DNA from 2 places in the Alteromonas stellipolaris genome. Region 1 is predicted to be linked to the other one. Evidence: predicted binding sites of a transcription regulator. Region 1 holds the regulator's gene; the other holds the start of a gene.
What was found. The regulator FNR, encoded in region 1, switches genes on or off when oxygen is low (the NO sensors DNR and NnrR bind a similar motif). The targets are predictions, from matches to a motif close to TTGATCTAGATCAA.
Positions count from the first base shown of each region.

Region 2: ccoG (cytochrome c oxidase accessory protein CcoG) is a predicted target of FNR. The motif match lies at 1,781-1,794, and genes of this name have one in related genera.

Region 1 covers NZ_CP013926.1:1,284,398-1,291,506, reverse strand. The annotation lists gene AVL57_RS05265 (patatin-like phospholipase family protein) at 1-300, opposite strand, end outside; gene ttcA (tRNA 2-thiocytidine(32) synthetase TtcA) at 301-1,242, opposite strand; gene uspE (universal stress protein UspE) at 1,433-2,356, opposite strand; gene fnr (fumarate/nitrate reduction transcriptional regulator Fnr) at 2,454-3,194, opposite strand; gene AVL57_RS05245 (sulfite exporter TauE/SafE family protein) at 3,244-3,903, opposite strand; gene ccoS (cbb3-type cytochrome oxidase assembly protein CcoS) at 3,890-4,105, opposite strand; gene AVL57_RS05235 (heavy metal translocating P-type ATPase) at 4,107-6,509, opposite strand; gene AVL57_RS05230 (FixH family protein) at 6,509-6,988, opposite strand.
Region 2 covers NZ_CP013926.1:818,730-825,838, reverse strand. The annotation lists gene AVL57_RS03395 (acyl-CoA dehydrogenase family protein) at 1-265, shown strand, start outside; gene AVL57_RS03390 (DUF3016 domain-containing protein) at 354-887, opposite strand; gene AVL57_RS03385 (hypothetical protein) at 1,176-1,541, opposite strand; gene ccoG (cytochrome c oxidase accessory protein CcoG) at 1,862-3,295, shown strand; gene AVL57_RS03375 (serine/threonine protein kinase) at 3,292-4,263, shown strand; cobalamin riboswitch at 4,308-4,523, shown strand; gene AVL57_RS03370 (TonB-dependent receptor plug domain-containing protein) at 4,576-6,504, shown strand; gene AVL57_RS03365 (thiol:disulfide interchange protein DsbA/DsbL) at 6,702-7,109, shown strand, end outside.

The DNA.
Region 1 (7,109 bases):
TTCGTAGGTTGGGGCACAAAATTCGCTGGCAAGTTTATCAAACACTTTTTGCCCGCTGGCAATGCCGCCTCTACGTAAACCAACGCCCATCAGAGCAAGCACCTGCCAATCTGACAAAGAACAAGACCACTCTTTAAGGCCTTCTAATTTGCCACTGGCATAGGCAGCACCAACATAGGCACCGATAGAGCAACCTGCCACCACGTCAATTTTAATACCCAGCTTTTCTAATGCTTGAATAATACCAATGTGGGTCCAACCTCTTGCAGCACCCGCACCTAATGCTAGACCAATTTTCATTTAGTTTGATTCCATCAAATTGATAACTTGAACCGTGTCGTCAGTAGGATCACTGGGTGACTCGAAGCTGGGCGGATCGAAACCAATATCACCATCTTCCACTGGACCGTTCTGTGTAGAGATGCTTTTAAAGTCGTGCAAATTCTTGTCGACCAAATGTGACGGCGCCACATTTTGAAGCGCACTGAACATTGACTCAATACGCCCAGGGAAACGGCGATCCCAATCTTGTAGCATGGCCTTTACGTTCTGACGCTGCAAATTCTCTTGAGACCCGCACAAGTTGCAAGGAATAATAGGAAATTCTACGGCATCAGAATAACGCTGAATGTCTTTTTCAGTGCAATAAGCAAGGGGCCTGATCACAATATGCTCACCATTATCGCTAACCAGCTTTGGTGGCATTGATTTAAGCTTACCGCCATGGAACATGTTTAAAAAGAACGTTTCTAGCATGTCGTCACGGTGATGGCCAAGGGCAATTTTAGTTGCACCTAACTTTTTGGCCGTGCTGTATAAAATACCGCGACGTAATCGAGAACAAAGTGAGCACGTGGTTTTACCTTCAGGCACTTTATCCATAACAATAGAGTAGGTGTCTTCTTCTACAATTTTGTACTCTACACCTACACTTTCAAGGTATTCAGGAAGTACGTGCTCTGGAAATCCTGGCTGCTTTTGATCAAGGTTAACCGCAATAATGTCAAAATTAATTGGCGCAATGCGCTTTAAAAACATAAGAATATCAAGCATAGCGTAACTGTCTTTGCCGCCAGACAAGCACACCATTACTTTATCGTTGTTTTCAATCATGCCGAAATCAGCAATCGCTTTGCCTACATTTCGACGAAGTCGTTTTTGTAGCTTGTTAAAGCTGTATTTTTGTTTGTTTTGAGACGCGGTTAACGGAGCGTCCGCACGGTTTGTGCCTGCACTGGTCATATCAATAGCTTGGTTACTGCGAAAAAAGCTATTATACAGTAATGAAATAAAATTGAATGTGCGAGGTTAAGATTTTTTGTATCTTGTTGGCACTCGCTGCGAACAAATGCGGCTATAACCCGATAGTGGTTAAGGCTATAAAGCTGCGCTAGCAAACCGCGCCAACAGGCTGTGTTCGAACGTGTTAGAACTAACGTGAAAGAGGCGAAATAAAACCGTCTGGTTTTATTGCCAGTACATCACACACCAGTTCATCTATAACATGTTCAGCAGTGTTACCTATAAGGGCCGCAGAAATACCTACTCGACCAACCGTACCTATGATCACAAGTTCTGCATCTATATCTTTGGCTATTCTTGGAATGACTTTTTCAGGTAGGCCTTCTTTAACGTAACAGCGCTCGCTATCAATAGCATACTTTTCGCTGTGTTTGTTCATCTCAAGTTCGTGATGGTGCTTTACGGCGTTGTTGTACGTATCGGGGTCGAATTCAGGAACTTCAATCGCGATGTTAAGCGGTGTAGCAGGATAGCTGTTAACCAGATTTACGTTGCCACTGAGTAGCGCGGCATAATCGTTAGCAATAACGGTGATTTTGTCGTTAAGTAGCGCATGTTCGTCGTCTTCACTACCTACATTTACCGCGGCAATAATTTCACCATTGTCAGGCCATTCATGATCTTTAACTAATAATACGGGGGAGGGGCACTTTCTAAGTAGGTGCCAGTCTGTTGGAGTGAAAATAACAGAAGCTAAATCGTCATGGCGTTTGGTTGCTTTAACAACCAAGTCTATATTGTTATCTATTACGTAATGCACGACAGCTTCAAAGGCGCGGTTGTTCCATTCAACAACAATATCGGTTTTTTCAAACCCTAAATCACTAAGGGTTTTACGTAACCAACCCGCATGTTCTTTGGTAACCGCATCGCGCATTGCTTCGCGATCATCAGGGCTGAGCATGGTAGTCATATCATAAGATAAATCGTAAACCACCAGCATAGCGGTGACAGAAGCCCCTGTCTTTTTGGCAAGTTCGTATGCACGGCTAAGCGCAGGTTGAGTATCACTATCGGCTTCAATGACCGCTAAAATACGTTCATACTTAATCATAACCCCTCCAAACATTTTTAGAATTTTGGTTGCTACAATTTAAGTGTAATACCTATTTGCTATTACGTAACTTGTTTTAGATCAAAAGCTTTAAAGATTAGCTATTACAGGCAATATTAGGTGCAACCACAGACGTTAAACGTTGCGACATCTCATCAAAATCTAAAATAGTAATGAGTTTACCGTCCACCTGAATAATATTTTCTTTTTGAAAACGGCTTAGTAGGCGGCTAATGGTTTCAATAGTTAAACCAAGGTAGTTTCCAATTTCATTTCGCGTCATCGTAAGGTGAAATTCTTTGTTTGAAAATCCACGCTCTTCGAAACGTTGAGAAAGCTGTGAGAGGAAATACAATAAACGTTCTTCTGCTGAGCGCTTGTTAAGCAACATCATGAGATCATGATCTTGTTTAATTTCTGCACTCATAAAACTCATTATTTGATGTCTTAACTTGGGGAATTGAACTGACATCTCATCTAACGTTTCGTAGGGCAATTCGCACACCATCGCAGTTTCTAATGCCTGAGCATAACTTTGATGCTTGTTTTCCCGTAAGGCGTCAAAGCCGATAATATCGCCAGGAAAGTGAAAACCTGTAATCTGCTCTTCACCATCTGAATTGGTGACGAAAGACTTAAAAGAGCCTGTGCGGACTGCGTAAAGAGAGTTAAATGTATCTCCTGACTTTACCAGTAAGTCGCTCTTGTGGAGAGGTTTCTTTCGCTCAATAATATCATCTAAAGATTCAATTTCAGTCTTGTTTAGCGCAACGGGCAAACACAAATGGCTGAAACTGCAATTTTGACAATGAATTGAGAATTGGCTTCCTTTGCTCATAGGTTCAAACTATAAATAGTGTCGACTTACTATAATCTTACTCTTTTGTTTATGAAATTGCTGCATAAATTAAAAAGAGCGCGTAAATAGCCAATATTCCTGAAAAGCATTGCCTTACCACGTGGTGCCTAAAACCGGCTATAAGGTACTGACTACCCGCGCTTGCTGCTAGCAAGGTGGGCAGGGTACCTAATCCAAAAAATAGCATAATAGCTGCGCCATCAACGGCCGAACCTGAAGCTAACGACCATGTCAGTGTTGAATAAACTAATCCGCAGGGAAGCCAGCCCCATATAAAACCGTAAGGCAGCGCATAGGCTGGACTTTTGAACGGAAGAAAGCGTTTAGATAGGGGCTGAATGGCTTTAAATAATCCGCGTCCCATTGCTTCAATGTAATTTATGCCCTGCCACCACTTACCCAAGTAACAGGCTAAAAGCAGCAGCATAATGCCACTAATCAAAGACAAAACAGGTTTAGCGATAGGTACAAATTCGGTGGCCATTTGGCCAACAGCGCCTGTAATAGCGCCGGCTAGGGTGTAGCTGATTATACGACCAAAATTATAAGCAAGAGTGTAAGGCAAAGCGGCTTCATTACTTGGTGTTACTGTACGAAGTGCAGCAACAATGCCGCCGCACATGCCTACGCAATGCACACCGCCCGCAATACCAATGAAAAAGGCAGAGAATATATTAATCTCTGTCATCAGTTTCTTTGCGTTGTTGCAACTGCTTACGTTGCTCGGCTAGTTTCTTTTCATCACCTGACAAATCATCATCAAACAAAATGCTATAGCCCTGTCGGTCGAGATCTTCAAACTGGTTAGTTTTCACTGCCCAGAAAAAGATAACCAGCGCCAACGCAACAATGATGATAGCGATGGGAATTAATACGTAAATGATGCTCATATTATTTACTTAATAACCTAGTTGAATTGGTGACCACAATAATACTACTGAGCGACATGCCAACCACGGCCATCCAGGGAGAGAGTAACCCCGATACCGCAAAGGGGAGAATAATAATATTGTAACCTACCGACCATGCGATGTTTTGCTGAATTTTACGCTTTGCTTGTTGGGCCACTAAAAATAAGGTGGGTACCGACAGCAGGCTGTCTCCTAGCAAAATAACATCGGCAGCTGTTTTCGCTACATCGGTGGCATTTCCTACGGCAACTGCCACATCAGCGCTAGCAAGAACAGGGGCATCATTTATACCGTCGCCCATCATCATGACTTTGCGACCTTGCTTTTGCAAAGTATGCACTTGAGAATACTTTTGCTCTGGCGACAAGCCACCTTTTGCTATGTTAATCGGTAAGCCTGCAGTAAGTGTATCAACGTTTGTCTGAGTATCGCCACTTAGTACCACGAGTTGATGTTCATCCAATGCGGTGAGCGTGGCTAAGGCATCTTGACGCAAACTATCATTTACGCAGAACGCGGCCATTAATACACCATCAGCACACAAAAACACGTTTGCCGGTATATCTACTTTTGAGGTAGTTGATAAGTTACAAAATACGGCTGAGCCCATAGTAAAAACTACATTGTTTATCTCACCACTAATGCCGCCACCAGGTGTAACCGTAAATCCATTAATTTTATTAGTTGGGGTTTTGTTCTGTGACTCAACAGCTTCGTTATCAAAGGCTCGAGCAATAGGGTGTTCAGAACGAGACTCTAACAAAGCGGTAAGCGCCATTACCTGCACCGGATCTACGCCTTTAGCAAACCAGCGCTGTTGTAGCGAGAACTTACCTTCTGTCAGTGTGCCGGTTTTATCAAGAGCGATGGTATCAATATCGGTAAGCTGCTCTAACGCGTCAGCACGCTTTAATAAAATGCCCTGACGATTCAGCTTAGCCATAGCGCAAGTTAACGCTGAAGGTGTGGCTAAGCCTAGCGCACAGGGGCAGGTTGCCACTAGTACAGAGATGGTGATCCAAAAAGCGTCTTCACTACCAGCAAAAGTCCAATAACCATAGGTAAGTGCAGATATAAGCAGCACCGAGAACACAAAATAACGAGAAAAGTTATCGGCAATTTGAGCCGCTTTTGGCTTGCTTGCCATCGCGCTAGCTTGCAAGCGTACTATTTGATTGACCAAAGCATGCTTTAAGCTTTGAGTCACTTTAACCGTTAATGTGCCATCTTGATTTACCGTACCGCCATATACTAAATGGCTGGCCGATTTGCTAACCGGGTTAAATTCTCCAGTTAACATAGATTCATCAACCGCGGCAGTGCCATCTAGCACAATACCATCCACAGGAATGGTCTCACCGGGTTTTACTAGTACCACATCATTAGGCACTAAAAGCTTCGCCAAACACTGAGCAATGCTGCCGTCACTTTCAATTTTTGATGCAGAGACAGGAATATACTGCATCATGTTAGCCGAAATTTGCGCCGCTCGGTGCCTGCTTCTATGTTCCAAAAACCGGCTTAAAAGCAGTAAAAAGATAAACATGCAGATAGATTCAAAATACACTTCACCTTGCTCTAGCAAGGTCGAACGTAAACCCGCAAAGTAGGTACCAAATACAGCAAGGGTTACAGGCACGTCCATATTTACGGTTCTTGCGCTTATGGCCTTTAAAGCACCTAAATAGAACGCGCTACCTGAATAGACGACAACGGGTGTGGTAAGGGTAAGTGCTACCCAATAGAAGTATTGACGGGTTTCTTGTTCAATGGCACCAAACCAATCGAAGTAAAGCCCGGCCATTAACATCATCACCTGCATGGTCATAATGCCGGCTAAACCTAACTTTTTAATAAACGACTTTTGCTCACGTTTATAGCTAGCTTCATGTTCATCGGGGTGAAACGGTGAACCAACATACCCTATGCGTTTTAATGTGGTGAGTATTTGGCTAAGTTTAATAACACTGGGTTCCCAGGTTATTAATGCGCGGCGCTCTTGAACATTTACGGCTACTTGGGCAATGCCTGCAACTTTAGACAGTTGTTTTTCAATCAACCAACCACACGCGGCACAAGTAATGCCTTCAAGGGTTAGCTGTATTTGTTTGTGTTGGCCTTCATCGAAAACAAACTCTTCTTGAAGAGCTGGGTCGTCATAAACGTTGAGCGCAGATAGGCTTTCTAAAATACCGTCGTCAGATTTTTGCGCCGGCTCAGTACGAAACTGATAGTAGTCTTCCAAGCCATTATCAACGATGGCTTGCGCAACGGCTTGGCAACCAGGGCAGCATAGCTGCCTAGTTTCACCTAATATTACTGCTTCGTATTTGTGTGTTGCATCGTTAGGTAACGCGCAATGGAAACAAAGATTCTCGCTCATTACGGGTTAAACTTGATGGCGCCAGAGTAGGGAAGTTGAAGCGTATTTTGTACTTTCCAACTATCATCAACAGGAGAAAGCGAGACCTGCCATTTACCCGTTAGGTCTTTTTCAACAAAGCCGCGGTAAATACCATTCGCATCACGACTTAATAATACACTCGCATCACGTTCTTCCATGGTTACATGGTAAAAATTCAGTTTAAGAGCGTTTCCTTCTGCTGGAATACCAGAATGAAACTTTACAGAGATACTGCCATCGGTAATGGTTAAGTCTGTTGTAATATTTTTGCGTTTTGCGATGGCTTCTTTATCTAGCCGTGCATTGATGGCTTTACCTTCTTTGTAGTAATCGTCTACCACTAAGCTATCTTCAGTTGAAATAGCCAGTTTCAATAACACGCCACCCATTACTAATGTAATTAAGGGAACGGCAATAAGGAACCAGGGCCAGAATTGTTTATACCAAGGTGTATTCATTAATTATTTCAACTCGTTTACTACAGGAAAACCGGCGCGATAGGAAAGATATGGCATCCAGTTGAATAAGGTTATTTTCTCATAAAAAAAGCCCCGTGATAACGAGGCTTTTTAGCATTAT
Region 2 (7,109 bases), 470 kb from region 1:
TCTAGGTATGGATGGCACTACAGCAGCTGCGGCAGCAGCAGATTATTTAGCCTATTCTGCCTACTCGCTAATTGGTGTGCTGTGGTACAGCATGGCAGATAAAGCGGCGAGTACCGACAACGCTGTGCTAGCTTCTTCTAAGCAGAAGACCCGTGATTTCTACATGCAACGTATATTGCCTCGTCGCAATGCGCACAAGCAAGCATACTCAGCAGGCTACGAAAGCACGCTGGCCGTATCCGGCAGTGAGTTTGATTACATTTAATCAAGCAAGTTAAACTAAAAAACCGCCTGTATAGGCGGTTTTTTTATTCATATTGATACAATACATAACAGCTGGTAGCTAAACGTAACTACTTATTAGCAACCAGACTTTCTGCAAACGTATCGTTAAACCAATCTTCAATCATGTTCTTTTCGTAAACCAGATTATCGCTGGGTAACCTACGATTAACGGTATTCATGAACATCATATCTTTAATCTTAACCTCTTCGCTTTTAAGCACTGTGCTGTCACCGCCTGTAAGTACATATGAGAATGACATTCTAGGAATGTCTATTTCTTTAATGATCCTGACATCGGTAGCAGACTGCCCCATACCAACAAAAGATGCAGGCCAAACCTGACCGGCTAAATCTAAATCAGTGACGGTAATTGACAGCTTCTGATCTTCGGGAAGTTTTTCTGCGAGTTCAGTAAAAAACTCATCGAGCTCTTTAAAAGTGCGTTCTCTAAAGCGAGTTCGAGATTCATTCGATGGCTTAACATCTCGGTAAGACTTTGGTTCTTCCCAGGTTACATCTACCTGTGCTGCTTGCAATACACCAGATAAACCCACGCTGGCGAGCAAGAGCGCAGATAAACTCGTTAACTTAGCTATTTTCATGTAACCCCCTACCTCATTTCTAAAAACCCGGTATTAGTCAGCGACAAAAAACTGAGTAAGCGGGTAACGGCGCTTAGTGAAGCATGGCTTCAACTTATAGCAATGTTACTACTTTTATCACAACTATATGCTCAATAATAGCACAGGTAGCTGAACGTAAAGTGAACGACTTTATCTATATACAGGGTAACAGTATGGAAAGATTAGTAGGCATAACGGAAGAAACAAAAGAAAAACTAAGATAAGAAACAGCAGCTTTAGCGCCAATTATTTATCGGGCTCCAGTAGCTATTTATCGGGCTCCAGTAGCGTAGATTGCTCTATCATTGCGCACAACTGCTGGCGCTTGCCGCGGCTAAAATTAGGGTTTATATCGGTGGTTTCGCAATAAGCGATATGAAAGCGCATGACCGTTGAACGACTTGCCAGAATTCTTCGAAGGTAGTTTGCTTCGAATTCTTTTAAGGGCGCAAGCTGCGCCGCCGCCTGATCTCTCAACGCATCCAGCTCTCTTTGTTCAGGTAACTCAGAAATAGAAGTAAACCAACCTGAAACGGTACTTTGTATATCTGAAAAAAAGTACTGAACAAAAGGCGATCGTAGCACTATCACCAATAATACAATTTCAGCACAGATTACAAAGAAACGAAGCATTTAAAATTATTCCACTACTATACTTAATTCAAACAACGCAGCTATCGTTAGTTATTTTCAACAAAAATTTTCGTCAAAAAAATCAAAAGGATAATTACTTGTATAATTTTCATTCGGTATTAAAACTATTATCGCCATAGTAGTCAACTAGCATTAAGTAAAGATAGATTGATAAAATATAATTTCTGAACTTTCAGTATTGACTGAAAGATAAATAAAGATGATCATTAGCCCTATCATTGATCTATGTTAAACACGCTGAATTTTCAGCTGTTATAATGCGCCGCGCAATACAAGAAGTTGGCTAAGGTTTTGAAAAAATGAACGAACAAATTCCAGTTAAAAACGTTACTCCAGTTAAGGTGCACAAACCCGCATCAACCACTGAAGGGAAGCGATACGACTCGCGTAGTCGTATTTATGTTCGTGCGGTTAAAGGCCCTCTTGAAACATTCAGACGTTTTTTCGGTTTGTTTTTTCTCGCCATCTTCGCCGCTATTCCTTGGATAAGATTTAATGGCCAGCAGGCAGTGCTACTCGATATTGTAGAGCAGCGCTTTTCTATCTTTGGGTTAACGTTATGGCCGCAAGATTTAACCTTGCTTGCCTATATCTTCATCGTGGGCGCATTCGCGCTGTTTTTCGTGACGACCTTTGCAGGTAGGGTGTGGTGCGGCTTCATGTGCCCTCAAACTACTTGGGTATATATCTACACTTGGTTTGAAGAGAAGATAGAAGGCCCTAGAAATAAACGTATTAAGCTAGACGCACGAAACATGGATGCGGATAAGTTTATTCGCAAAACCCTCAAACATACGGCTTGGGTGGCGGTTGCCCTACTTACCGCACTCACCTTTGTGGGGTATTTCACCCCAATCGGCGCGCTCTTTATTGACTTTTTCACCTTTAATACAGGTTTCTGGGCCGCGTTTTCTGTGGTCTTTTTTGCAGTGTGTACATATGCCAATGCGGGTTACATGCGAGAAATTATGTGTACTCATATTTGTCCTTATGCCCGTTTCCAATCGGCCATGTTCGACAAAGACACCTTTACTGTCTCTTACGATGCTAAACGAGGCGAACAGCGAGGCCCTCGCCCTCGTAAACTTAGCCATGAACAGGTACACGAAAAAGGCTTAGGCGACTGTATTGACTGTAACCTCTGTGTGCAGGTTTGCCCCACCGGCATCGATATTCGAAACGGTTTGCAATATGAGTGCATTAACTGCGGTGCGTGTGTAGATGCCTGTAACGGTGTAATGGATAAAATGGGTTATCCCAAAGGGCTTATAAGCTTCACGTCGGAAGAAGAGCTGGCGGGGGGTAAAACACACATCGTGCGACCTAAGCTGATTGGCTACCTCATCGTGCTTATTGTCATGACAGGGTTATTGGTTGCTGATATTGTGACCCGGGTTCCTCTTGAAATTGATATTATTCGCGATCGTAACTCATTATATCGTGAAACAAATGAAGGGTTAATTGAGAACGTTTATACCGTTAAAGTATTGAACAAATCTCAGCAAACTCATACCTATACCATTTCGGTACAAGGGCTGCCTGAATACACCTTTATTGGCAACAAAGAAGTGACTGTGCAAGGTGGTGAGGTTTATAGCACACCGATTTCGGTTGCAACCGACCCGTATAATCTGGAAGATGTGGTAACAGACATTCAATTCACCGTTACCACTACCACCGATTCAGGTGAAAACGTTACGGTTAATGAGCCAACCAAATTCCTTTATCGATGAAAGACTTTTCGTTTTCTGGATTAGATCCAGACACTATATTAGATGCCCTGGAAACTCAGGGCATTTTTCTTCAAAGCGGCTTACTTGCTCTCAATAGTTATGAGAACCGGGTTTACCAATTTCAAGCCGATGATAACAAACGTTACGTGGTTAAGTTTTATCGCCCTGCCCGTTGGACAGACGCGCAAATCTTGGAAGAACATAACTTTGCCCAAGAACTTGCCAATAGCGAAATTCCGGTTGTTGCGCCCTTAGCGCTAAACGGAAAAACCCTTCACCACCATGGCGATTATCGCTTTACGGTTTTCCCCTCGGTAGGCGGGCGCCAGTTTGAGAACGATAATTTAGACCAGCTTGAATGGATGGGCCGCTTTATTGGCCGTATTCACCGCGTATCTCAAGCGAAAACCTTTAAACAACGCCCCGATATCGATACGCAAAGCTATTTAGATGAACCTAGACAAGTTTTAGAAAATAGCACCTTGCTTCCCGATCATCTAAAAACAGCATTTTTTGCTATTTTGAACCCCGTGATAACCGCGGCTTCTTCGGCTTATAAAACCACCGACGTTATTCGATTGCACGGCGATTGCCATCCAGGAAATATTCTATGGCGTGATGGCCCTACTTTTGTTGATTTAGATGATTGTCGGATGGGCCCTGCTATCCAAGATTTATGGATGATGTTAAGTGGCGACAGACAGCAACAACTATTACAACTTGATACGCTAATTGAAGCCTATGAAGAATTCCAGCCATTTAATACTAATCAGCTTGCGCTAATAGAACCCCTACGCGCCATGCGAATGGTACACTATATGGCATGGCTGTCTCGCCGCTGGGAAGATCCAGCCTTCCCTCGCGCCTTCCCATGGTTTGCCGACGATAAATACTGGGAAGGTCAAATTCTTGCGTTAAAGGAACAACTTTCTGCCATGCAGGAACCGCCTCTAAAACTCGGGTATTAGCTGGCAAAACCTGAACACACTCGCTATTTATTAGGCACTTAAGCTATACTCCTTCGCGCTTAGGTGCCCATCTATGGGTTAAACGGGAAATCAGTGAAATCTGATGCTGCCCCCGCAACGGTAAACTCAGTGTGAACACACACATTCTCCTTATTACGCCACTGTGTCATCGCTATTAATGGCGCGACATGGGAAGGCAGAGAAACCATACACAGTATTGGTGAGTGAGCCCGGATACCGGCCTAGCTTCACGGCAGTTATTCTGCTTACATTCACCCTTGTACTCGGGCGGAGTACATAGCGAGAAATACAATGAAATTTCAAACACATTTTACCTGCACTGCAGTTTACGCTGCCGTGGCTACACTGCTTTCTGCACCTGTTTTAGCGCAAACTCCTGAAACAATAGAAACACTCACCGTTACTGGCACCCGTTTACCTGTACAAATAGCTAAGCTGCCTGCATCGTTAAGCGTATTAACCGAGCAAGATATTCAAGCCTCAGGCGCAGTACAACTTACCGATTTAATTCGCGGCCTACCTGGCGTAAGCCTTTCCCAATCAGGTAGCCCAGGCGGCCTTACCGAAGTTCGTGTTCGAGGCAGCGAAAGTAACCACTTACTCGTGCTTATTGATGGCGTAGTGTCTAACGATATTGGCCAAGGAAGCTTGATAGACTTGGCCCACTTAACCTCGGCGAACGTGGCACGTATAGAGCTACTACGTGGCCCGCAAAGTGCCTTATGGGGCAGTGGTGCAATTGGTGGCGTATTGAGTATCACCACCAAAGCCGGTGAAGGAGCCAGTGCAAAACCTAGCGTTAATTTAACTGCTGGAATCGGCACACAAGGTACTTACCAAGGCAGCATTAATGCCGCCACCCAAAATGGCGATGTGGCTGTGCGCACCTATGCCAGTTACCTAAAAACAGATGGCGATAACATTTCGCGGGTGGGTAATGAAGATGACGGTTATGACAACATGACCGCAGGCATCAACGTTGATTACGCATTGGCTGATGCACACACATTAAGTGCTAAATTTCGCAGCACCCAATACGAAAATGATTACGATGGTACTGATTATGTAACGACTGGCCTGCCAGCTGATGCCGACAATGTGACTGATGGTAGCCAACTTAGTACTAAACTAGCTTGGCGCTACGCGCCAGATGCATCGGCCTATGCGTCTACCGTGTCTTTCGATTACCGAAAAGACGACAATGACAATACCACATCAGGTGCCGATGCAGGTGGCACCACGGGTGAGCGCTTAGCCCTAAATTGGACAAGTTTTTACAACTTTGATAACTGGCAAGTAGCGGGTGGTGCTGAATACTTACAACGTTTGTTTGAACAACGTGGCCCTATTGTATTTGGCGATCCGAATCAAAAGCAGCACGACAATACGACCAGCTTATTTGGTGAGGCCACTGGAGATATCGTAGATAATGTCTTCGCAACGTTGAGCGCACGGTTCGACAACAACAGTGAATTTGATGACGCCGTTAGTTATCGCGCGGGCCTAACATGGCAAGTATCAAAAACCTATGCGCTATTTTCAAGCTACGGCAAGGCGATTAAAACCCCAACCTTCACTGAACGATTTGGCTTTTTCCCCGACAGCTTTATTGGCAACCCCGACTTAATCCCTGAAGAGAGTGAAGAATGGGAAGTTGGCGTAAAAGCGAATTGGAATTCGGTGACCGCACAGGTGAGTGCTTATAGTGCCCAACTTGAAGACGAAATTAATGGCTTCGCTTATGACGCCACCCAAGGCGTGTACACCGCTGCCAATGTAGATGGTGAAAGTAGCCGTGATGGCGCAGACGTTGAAGTAAATTGGCTTAGCGATTTAGCGAAGGTGTCGGCGTCTTATAGTTATTTAGAAGCTGACCAAACCAGTTTTGCAATTGCCAGCACAGAGCTTCGCCGTGCACGTCATCAAGGCGCATTATCGGTATTGTCTGATTTAGGTACCGAGAAATTTAGCCTTTATGCAAAACTGGCCTACACTGGAACCCATTACGATACTTACTTCCCCCCCTACCCTGCTAGTTCAGAGACCTTGGGGCTGTCAGCTTATACCCTAGCGTCAGTTAACCTTGGCTACCAAGTTTCTGAAAAGTGGGCGCTATCATTAAAAGTGAATAACCTTTTTGATACTGACTACGAGGATATCGTGGGCTATGCAGGACAAGAACGACGTGCATTGCTATCGGTGAGCTACAGCCACCAGTAACACCTATTCCGTCACTTTTTAGACTCAAATAGTGACACTTTATTCGCTTCTTCTTTACGAAGAAGCGAAACTTCCCCCTCAGATATCATCCATTCGTTGCATTTTTCCGCTCGCTTGTCGCGTAAACTAGTGCCCAATAAAAGCCTGTGGTAACCTCAGCATTGATAGATAGATTTGAAATCAAAGGATTCAATTACATGAAGAAGTTTGCAGTATTGTTTGTAATGGCAATGCTTTTGCCATTGACCGCATGTGCCCAAGAAGGTACAGCTAAATGGAAAGAAGGTACCCACTACACGGTATTAGATGAAGAAGCGACTAAAAAGCCAGTAATCACAGAATACTTCTCTTTCTGGTGCCCACATTGCTTCCAATTTGAGCCAATCGTAAAACAAATTAAAGAGAAGAAAGGCGAGAACACTAAGTTTGAGAAAGTGCATGTTAACTTTATGCGCTTTACCGGCCCTGACGTTCAAGATGCCGCAACGCATGCCATGTTAATTGCCCGTGCAATGAAACAAGAAGATGCAATGAATACAGCTATCTTCAACTACATTCATAAGCAACGCGCAACCATTACCAACCTTAAAGATTTGCGTAACATT